2 regions of the Shewanella halifaxensis HAW-EB4 genome follow, and region 1 is predicted to be linked to the other one. Evidence: predicted binding sites of a transcription regulator. Region 1 holds the regulator's gene; the other holds the start of a gene.

Region 1 (4,198 bases):
CCGAAGTCTCTGATCTGAACTCACAAGGCCAAGTGGTTGGCGGTGCGATATCAGATCTTGGCGTCGCCTTAAGCTTCCCTCTCTCTATCGTGAATATGCCTATCTCTGTTGGAATATCACCTAAGTTTCAGCGAATTGATACCTACAATTATATCGCCAATGCAAACAACTTCGATGCCAGTGACTTTGATGACGTTATGTATCGCAATGATGAGACCAATTTTAATTTAGATGTCGGGGTGGCTATGCAGCCATTTGATGGCTTAACTCTGGGTCTATCAGGACGAAATCTGATCAGCCAAGATGTGGATACCATAGAGGTGGAAGGGCAGAAGTTTACTTACCGTGTTGAACCTCTCGTAACAGCAGGCGTAGCTTATGATTGGGAAATTTTATCGGTAACGACTGATATTGATCTGATTGAGAATAAGAAATTTAAAGAGCTGGATGGTACTCAATACTGGCGTCTAGGCGGGGAAGTGAGAGCCTTCAACTGGATGGCGTTACGCCTCGGTTATCGCCATGATATGAAAGACTCTACCGCCAACCTCTACTCTTTGGGCACAGGCTTTGCGTTCGGTGATTCATTTTTCTTAGATTTTACTGGTATGTTCGGCGATGACAATGCGGTAGGAGGGGTGTTGCAAACCTCCTATCATTTCTAACCAAGCTAACCCATTAGCTCTATTGTTGATTTAACGGTTAGGATAACAGCGCTACAGCCACATAAAGCCAGAGTGAATGCTCTGGTTTTTTGTTTGTCGACGCGGCCAATCAAGCGGCCTGCAACGAGGTACCCCAAAACGACTGACGGCAGTAACATCAATGAGATGTAAAAGTGCTCTAGGGTTAGCAGGCCTGCAAGTGCCAGAATGATCAAAGCGATCATCGAACTAAAGATAAAGAAGGCCGACAGGGCGGCGCGAAATTGGCCTGCATCTTTACCTGAAAGTAAAATGGCCAGCGGTGGTCCACCAATCGCGGCGATATTACCGAAGACGCCAGATAATACCCCAGCGATGAATAGGCTGAAACGGTTCACAGGAATGCTTAACTTCATTAGGCTCAGGCCGACGGCTAAGGCGACAATTCCAGCAATCGCAAGACCTAAGATCGGCTGCGGTGCGATTAAAATGAGGGTTGCACCTAGTATTCCTCCGGGAATACGGCCCAATAACGCGTACTGTAGACCGTTGAACTCGAGCTGACCTCGCTCCCGAAACAGTGTCAGTAACGCTATCGAGAACCCCATCATGATGACTGGCGCCGGAACTAAACTGGGATCGACGATATAGAGCAGCGGGCTTGCAACGACGGCTAGGCCAAAACCGATTAGGCTTTGGGTCAGTGCGCCACAAAAGATAATGAGCGAAGCGAGTAATAGTGTAGTGGGATCGATCATTAGGTTATCCAGCCATCTGGGCTAAAGTTAAGCGAGGAGGGGATCTCTACGCTCGACTTGAAGGTTTAGGTATTTTAACTTGCTACGAGGTAGCGGATCTCATATTTAGGCCAAAAACAGATAAGGACTGCTAAGCAGTCCTTATCTGGAGATCATGTTTACTGATAATCGGTGAAGATTATTCAAGTTCATCCCACTCAATACCCATCTCATCCATCAAACGCTTAACCTCAGCAGGCATGCTGTCGGGTTTATCTTTGGTAAGATCTTGATCGTTTGGTAGTGGCTGGCCAGTGTAAGCATGCAAGAATGCTTCGCATAACAGCTCACTATTAGTGGCGTGACGCAAGTTATTTACTTGGCGGCGTGTACGCTCATCGGTAAGCACCTTAAGTACTTTCAAAGGAATGGACACAGTGATTTTTTTCACTTGTTCATTCTTTTTGCCGTGTTCAGCATAGGGGCTGATATAATCGCCATTCCACTCAGTCATTGACTCACCTGTTATTTCTAAATTCGGGGCAGATTTTAACCCTTTAAATTGTGCAGTCAAATTATTGCCTCTTATTTATGACAATTGCAAATAGATTTCTATATGCATGGACGTCTAAACGGCTAAAATGGTTGACGAGGCGTGAGTGCTTAGGTACATTTAGACGTCCAGACATCTCTTGGCTGAAAATTAACAGGAAAAGGAGTAGTACATGACTGAGCGTAAACCAGCCACTGCGGCGGTACGTCAAGGAATTGAGTCCGATAGTCAGCATGGTGCCGTTGTTCCGCCGATTTATCTATCTACTAACTACTCTTTTGATGGCCATAACAATCCAAGAGACTTCGACTATAGCCGCTCAGGCAATCCAACCCGATCTATTCTAGGCGATGCCATCGCCGAGCTGGAAAAAGGCGCAACTGGTGTTGTGACCTGTACCGGAATGGCTGCGATTACTTTAGCGACAAGCTTGCTAGGACCCGATGACTTACTCGTTGTTCCCCATGATTGTTATGGCGGCAGCTATCGTCTATTCACCAATTTAGCTAAAAAGGGCCAGTTTAAGTTATTAGTGGTGGATCAAACCGACTCACAAGCGCTCAATCAGGCGATCGCCAAGAAACCTAAGATGGTCTGGTTAGAAACTCCATCGAACCCGCTGCTGCGTGTGGTAGACATTGAGGCTATCAGCTCAGCCAGTCATGAGGTTGGCGCATTGGTGGTTGTCGACAACACTTTTCTATCGCCAATTTTACAGCAGCCACTGCTTCTTGGTGCAGATATTGTGATCCATTCAACCACTAAATATATCAATGGTCATAGTGATGTGGTGGGCGGCGCGGTTGTGGCAAAAGATCCGGAGTTGGGTGAACTGCTGCACTGGTGGTCAAATACGCTAGGGCTAACGGGCTCAGCATTTGATAGTTATCTCACTTTGCGCGGAATTCGTACACTTGCAGTGAGAATTCGTGAACATCAGGCGAATGCACAGCGAATTCTTGATACCCTTGTTAACCATCAGGCCGTGTCCAAGATATACTACCCGGGACTTAAAGAGCATCCGGGTCATGAAATTGCGACTAAACAGCAAAAGGGCTATGGGGCCATGCTGAGTTTTGAGCTCAAGGGTAGCGAAGAACAGTTGGTCGCATTCTTAAAAAATCTTAACTTTTTTTCAGTTGCAGAAAGTCTTGGTGGCGTAGAAAGCTTAGTCGCCGTACCTGCAACTATGACGCATAGGGCGATGGAGCCAGAGGCACGCGCTGAAGCTGGGGTTAAGGATACGCTTATCCGTCTTTCTGTTGGTATCGAAGATGCTGATGATCTTGTTGCCGATATTGAAGCTGCGCTTAATGCCGCAGCCGCTTGTTAATTAAAGGGGTATACGATGGCACGCTGTCACTTACATAAATTTGGTGGCTCAAGTCTTGCGGATGCTGACTGTTACCGTCGCGTTGCTCATATTCTGCTGACTCATGGTCACAGTGATGATTTAGTGGTGGTGTCTGCCGCGGGTAAAAGCACCAACTTCTTGTATAATTTACTTGAGCTAAGTTCCTGTAAACAGTTGTGGCAAGAAGAGCTACAAATGTTGATTAGTTTCCAGCAAAATTTGATAGAGCAGTTGCTCTCAAATGAACAGGCGCGCGCTCTAAGGGAGCGACTCTCTAACGATAAGGCGCAGCTGATCAGCTTGTTATCGCTAGAGTCTATTAGTGATTACCAGAGCAACCAGGTGGTGAGCTTTGGTGAGCGCTGGTCTGCACGTTTATTGGCGGCGCTATTGCGTGAGTCTGGTGTGGCGGCATCCGATGTTGATGCGCGCACACTCTTGATTGCCGATGAGGCTGCGGTACCACAAATTCGCCTGCAGGAATCTCGTCAACGCGTTCATGCCATGACCGAAACGTACCCTAATGAGCGTTTAATTATTACCGGATTCATCTGTGCTAATAACCGTGGCGAGACTTTGCTACTGGGACGCAATGGCTCCGATTTTAGCGCCACCTTGATTGCCAGTTTGGCCGATATCGAGCGGGTAACTATTTGGACCGATGTAGAGGGCGTGTTTAATGCTGATCCGAATAAGATTAATGATGCTAAGTTACTCAGTAGCTTGTCATTAGCCGAAGCAAACCGCTTGGCGCACCTAGGCTCTCCGGTGCTGCATAACAGAACTCTACAACCCCTGTTTGATACTCAAGTAAGCCTAGCTGTACGTTCAAGTTATGCATCTCATACAGATTTTACCTTGATCGCACCTAAGAGCTCATCGGCGAGTGCGCCAGTGGTCACTAATCTAA
Region 2 (4,198 bases), 1.3 Mb from region 1:
GTAATGAAAACCAGCCGTTAAACCTCAGCTTTACCCATATGGTAGGCAAATACGCCGGCTATCTGTACGCCTTTTTCGAAGTTAGCGATCCACACGTTGTTTACCGCGGAAAAAACAGTCTTAGCATAGATAATAACGATCATATTGCCATCGCTACACTCGCACCCGATGGCAAGTTTCGCCGTTATATTGTTGCAACCACACAAGATGGCTGGATAAGCGCCTTCGAACTGCCTGAAGATCCTAGCCTTTCAACCCCTGTAACACCGGAAGTTAAAATTCAGGGTAAGTGGACCAAGAGTAAACAAGGCTACAATGTCGAACTCAGGATCCCGCTTAATATGGTCGGCAGTAAACTCGGCTTTGCCGTTTATGACGTAAACGATAAAAAAAGCCGCGTATTAGATGCCGTGGTCGGTACCTCAGCAATCGATGATGTCAGCAAGCTGGGCACCGTACTTGTCCCCTCACCTGAAATCGAAAGTATTATTAAAGGCATGAGCCATAATAGCTCTCGTATTTGGGTGGTCGATAAACACGGCCGCGTATTAGCAAAGTCCGGCGATATTCGCTCAGATAATAGCGTCTGGTCACGTGCTAATGTCGATAACGATGACAACTCTGGCTGGGAGCAATTCAAACATAAATACTTGCATCCGCTTTACTACAAAATTCTGACCACACCAGCTAAAGACTTTATCGATTCCTTGCAAGACTCCACTGTGTTGCAAGGGAGTCATATCTCTAAAGCCTTAAACGGCGAGCAAGGCTCAACGTGGCGCTTAACCCCCGACAACAAAGCGGTGGTGCTCGCGGCCGCTAGCCCTATTTGGATTGATGATAAAGTGATGGGAGTGGTGATTGCCGAAGAAACCACTCACGGCATTCGAACCTTAAGAAACAAAGCCTTAGAAAAGCTGTTTAACGTGATTTTAACCATCATGAGTATGGGCACCTTAGCGCTATTTTTCTTTGCTTCGAATATCTCAAGCCGTATTCGCAAATTGCGTGACGAAGCCGAGCAAGCGATCGATAGCCAAGGGCGAATAAAAAATGAAATTCAGGGCTCTAAAGTCCGTGATGAGATCGGCGATCTATCGCGAAGTTTCGCCAGTATCGTTAGCCGCTTAAGCCAATATACTCATTACTTAGAAAACATGTCTTCGCGTTTATCTCACGAGCTGCGCACCCCCGTTGCAGTGGTGCGCTCATCGCTAGAGCATCTTGGCCTGCAACAGCTTAGCCCCGATAGTCGCAAATATGTTGACCGGGCACAAGAAGGCGTTAATCGCCTGAATATGATCTTAAACAATATGAGCGAAGCCACTCGTTTAGAAGCAAGCTTATCTCATGCCGACACTACTGTTTTTCCGCTAGAAAAAGTCATCAACGGCTGCATGCAGGGCTATCAAATGACCTACCCCAATCAAGCATTTGAGCTCGATATTACCCAAGAGAGTATTGCGGTATTAGGGGTGCCTGAATATATCGCCCAGCTAATGGATAAACTCATCGCTAACGCCCAAGAGTTTAGCCATCCCGACAGCTCAATTAATGTTGTGCTAAAACTGAAAAATAAATTCGCCGTACTGAGCGTCAGTAACCAAGGGCCGGCACTACCAGAGAACATGGCTGAGCAGATTTTTGAGTCCATGGTATCTGTGCGAGCGCAAAAAGCCCAAGATAAGCCGCACCTAGGCTTGGGTCTTTATATCGCTAGACTTATTTGCCAATTTCATGACGGTAAAATTAGCGCCTGTAATACCCAAGATAAGGCCGGAAATGTTAGCGGCGTTAAGATCACGATTAAACTACCAATAAGCAAAGAAGGTCTTTAAAAGTGTTAGGCCTGTTTCAAACAATGGCAAAATTGAAAACTGCTCCTGAAAGCGAATGTTGAAGATAATGACACTTTATTTTGGCCGTTTAGATGTTAAGATGGCTAAAAATACAAACTAATGGAATTCGACCGATGAAAAAAGAAACGCAGATAATCAGTCTAGGCCGAGATAAGAAATGGACCCAAGGGGTGATTAACCCGCCAGTTTACCGAGCCTCGACGATGGTGTTCGATACCATGGAAGATCTCCGTTTTGCGGCTAAAAACAAAGCCAACGGCGAACTGTTTTATGGTCGTCGCGGCGGACCCACTCATTTTGCGTTTCAAGCAGCCATAGCCGAACTCGAAGGCGGCGTAGGTACGGCGCTGTATCCGTCAGGAAGTGCTGCCATCAGTAATAGTCTACTGTCATTTTTAAAAGCGGGTGATCATCTGCTTATGGTCGATAGCGTCTATGAGCCCACTCGCGATCTGTGTCATAAATTACTTGCGGGTTACGGCATCGAAACCACCTATTACGATCCTATGATTGGTGATGGCATCGAAGCGTTAATCCAGCCTAACACCAAGGTGCTGTTCCTAGAGTCTCCAGGTTCAATCACCATGGAAGTGCAAGATGTGCCAACACTGAGCCGTATAGCCCACCAACACGATATCGTGGTGATGCTCGATAATACCTGGGCATCGCCAATAAACTCGCGTCCATTTGAGATGGGCGTCGATATCTCAATTCAAGCGGCGACAAAGTACATTGTTGGTCATTCAGATGTGATGATGGGCACCGCCACCGCGAACGAAAAACATTGGGAACAACTACGAGAAAATAGTTACCTGCTTGGTCAATGCACCTCACCAGATGATGTATACCTTGCTAGCCGAGGGCTGAGGACCTTGGGTATTCGTTTAGCCCAGCATGAACAAAATGCATTAAAAGTGGCTAACTGGCTTGCTAGTCGCCCTGAAGTGGATCATCTGCGTCACCCCGCTTTTGAGTCATGCCCTGGCCATGAGTTTTTTAAACGCGATTTTAGCGCGTCAAACGGACTGTTTTCGTTTGTCTTAAAACAAGGCGATGTTCACTCGGTCACTGCATTCGTTGAAAATATGCAGCATTTTAAAATGGGCTTTTCTTGGGGCGGATTTGAAAGCTTAATTTTAGGGGTATTTGGCATCGACAAACTACGTACAGCAACACAATGGGACAGTAGTAAGCCACTTATCCGTTTGCATATTGGTCTTGAAAATGTCGATGACCTGATTGCCGATCTTGAGGCTGCCTTTGAGCGCTACAATCGAGTATTGAACGCTTAAAGCTCTGGTTAAGTTCACTCCTAGCTCAGACTAAGTTAAGGCAAAGCTCACTCTTAGTTCAGACAAAGCTCTCCCGCCACAAGCCGACCTCTAACGTCGGCTTTATTATATTGATTACTTTAGAAACATTTACTTCCGCAACTGGTAGTAAATACTCTATTATCGAAAATGTAGATCACCGAATTTAGAGAATATTTTCAATGCATCGCCCCACCGCTTCTAGAGGCTTTACCCTAATTGAGCTTGTCATCGTGATTATTGTGCTTGGCATATTAGCCGTCATTGCAACAGCCAAGTATGTTGACTTAAAGCGAGATGCTGAGGTTGCACGTGTCAAAGCAACGGCGGCGGCGCTGCAGCAGTCGGTCACCTTCTCCCATACCAAATGGCAGCTTACCTCGGGAGTTGCTGCAATGAACGATCTTCCCGACTTTGCTGGTGGCGAGCTTGATATGAATAGTTTTGGCTACCCACTCGGGATAGATAAAGGCAACCCTATGGGGCAACCGACGAATATCGGTAAAGGTGAACAAGGCTGCGTCGATTTATGGAATACCCTGCAACAAGAGCCTGTCAGTGTTTCATTATCTAGCGTAGACAATGACAGTGACTTTCAAGCCTACCGTCATCAAGCTGCTAGTAATCCCGATGGTCAAACACAGTGTACCTATGTGCTGCGCACTCTAGGGGACACAAAAGGCCGCCTACAAGCCGATATAAAAATCATCTATGATTCTGTCGCTGGTACTGTTAATGCGCTCATTAACGATTAGTTTTTCCTGTCACGGCTAGCTCAACGGTTCTACAGCTTAAAGAATGGAACACACACTTCTGCACAAGGTACACATTCTAGGCCAAAACACAGAAAGCAAAAAGGGCGGATCATATTCGCCCTTTTATATGCTGACACTCATGCTGATTAACTAAATTCACTGACTAAGCGAACTGATTAAACGAACTGATCATTAAGCTCAGCTCTTAGACTCAATAACTAAGCCCATTTATCAGAGCTCATTTATAAAGAGTGAGTAAATCTAAGTCTCGGGC

What was found. The regulator MetJ, encoded in region 1, represses methionine synthesis genes. The targets are predictions, from matches to a motif close to TAGACGTCTAGACGTCTA.
Region 2: a site for MetJ is predicted at 1,920-1,937, ahead of SHAL_RS08990 (cystathionine beta-lyase). Genes of this name have one in related genera too.

The regions. Positions count from the first base shown of each region.
Region 1 covers NC_010334.1:747,841-752,038, forward strand. Annotated here, with positions in the region: gene SHAL_RS03175 (conjugal transfer protein TraF) at 1-665, shown strand, start outside; gene SHAL_RS03180 (sulfite exporter TauE/SafE family protein) at 671-1,402, opposite strand; gene metJ (met regulon transcriptional regulator MetJ) at 1,581-1,895, opposite strand; gene metB (cystathionine gamma-synthase) at 2,107-3,267, shown strand; gene SHAL_RS03195 (bifunctional aspartate kinase/homoserine dehydrogenase II) at 3,283-4,198, shown strand, end outside.
Region 2 covers NC_010334.1:2,074,587-2,078,784, reverse strand. Annotated here, with positions in the region: gene pdsS (proteobacterial dedicated sortase system histidine kinase) at 1-1,838, shown strand, start outside; gene SHAL_RS08990 (cystathionine beta-lyase) at 1,973-3,151, shown strand; gene SHAL_RS08985 (type II secretion system protein) at 3,352-3,924, shown strand.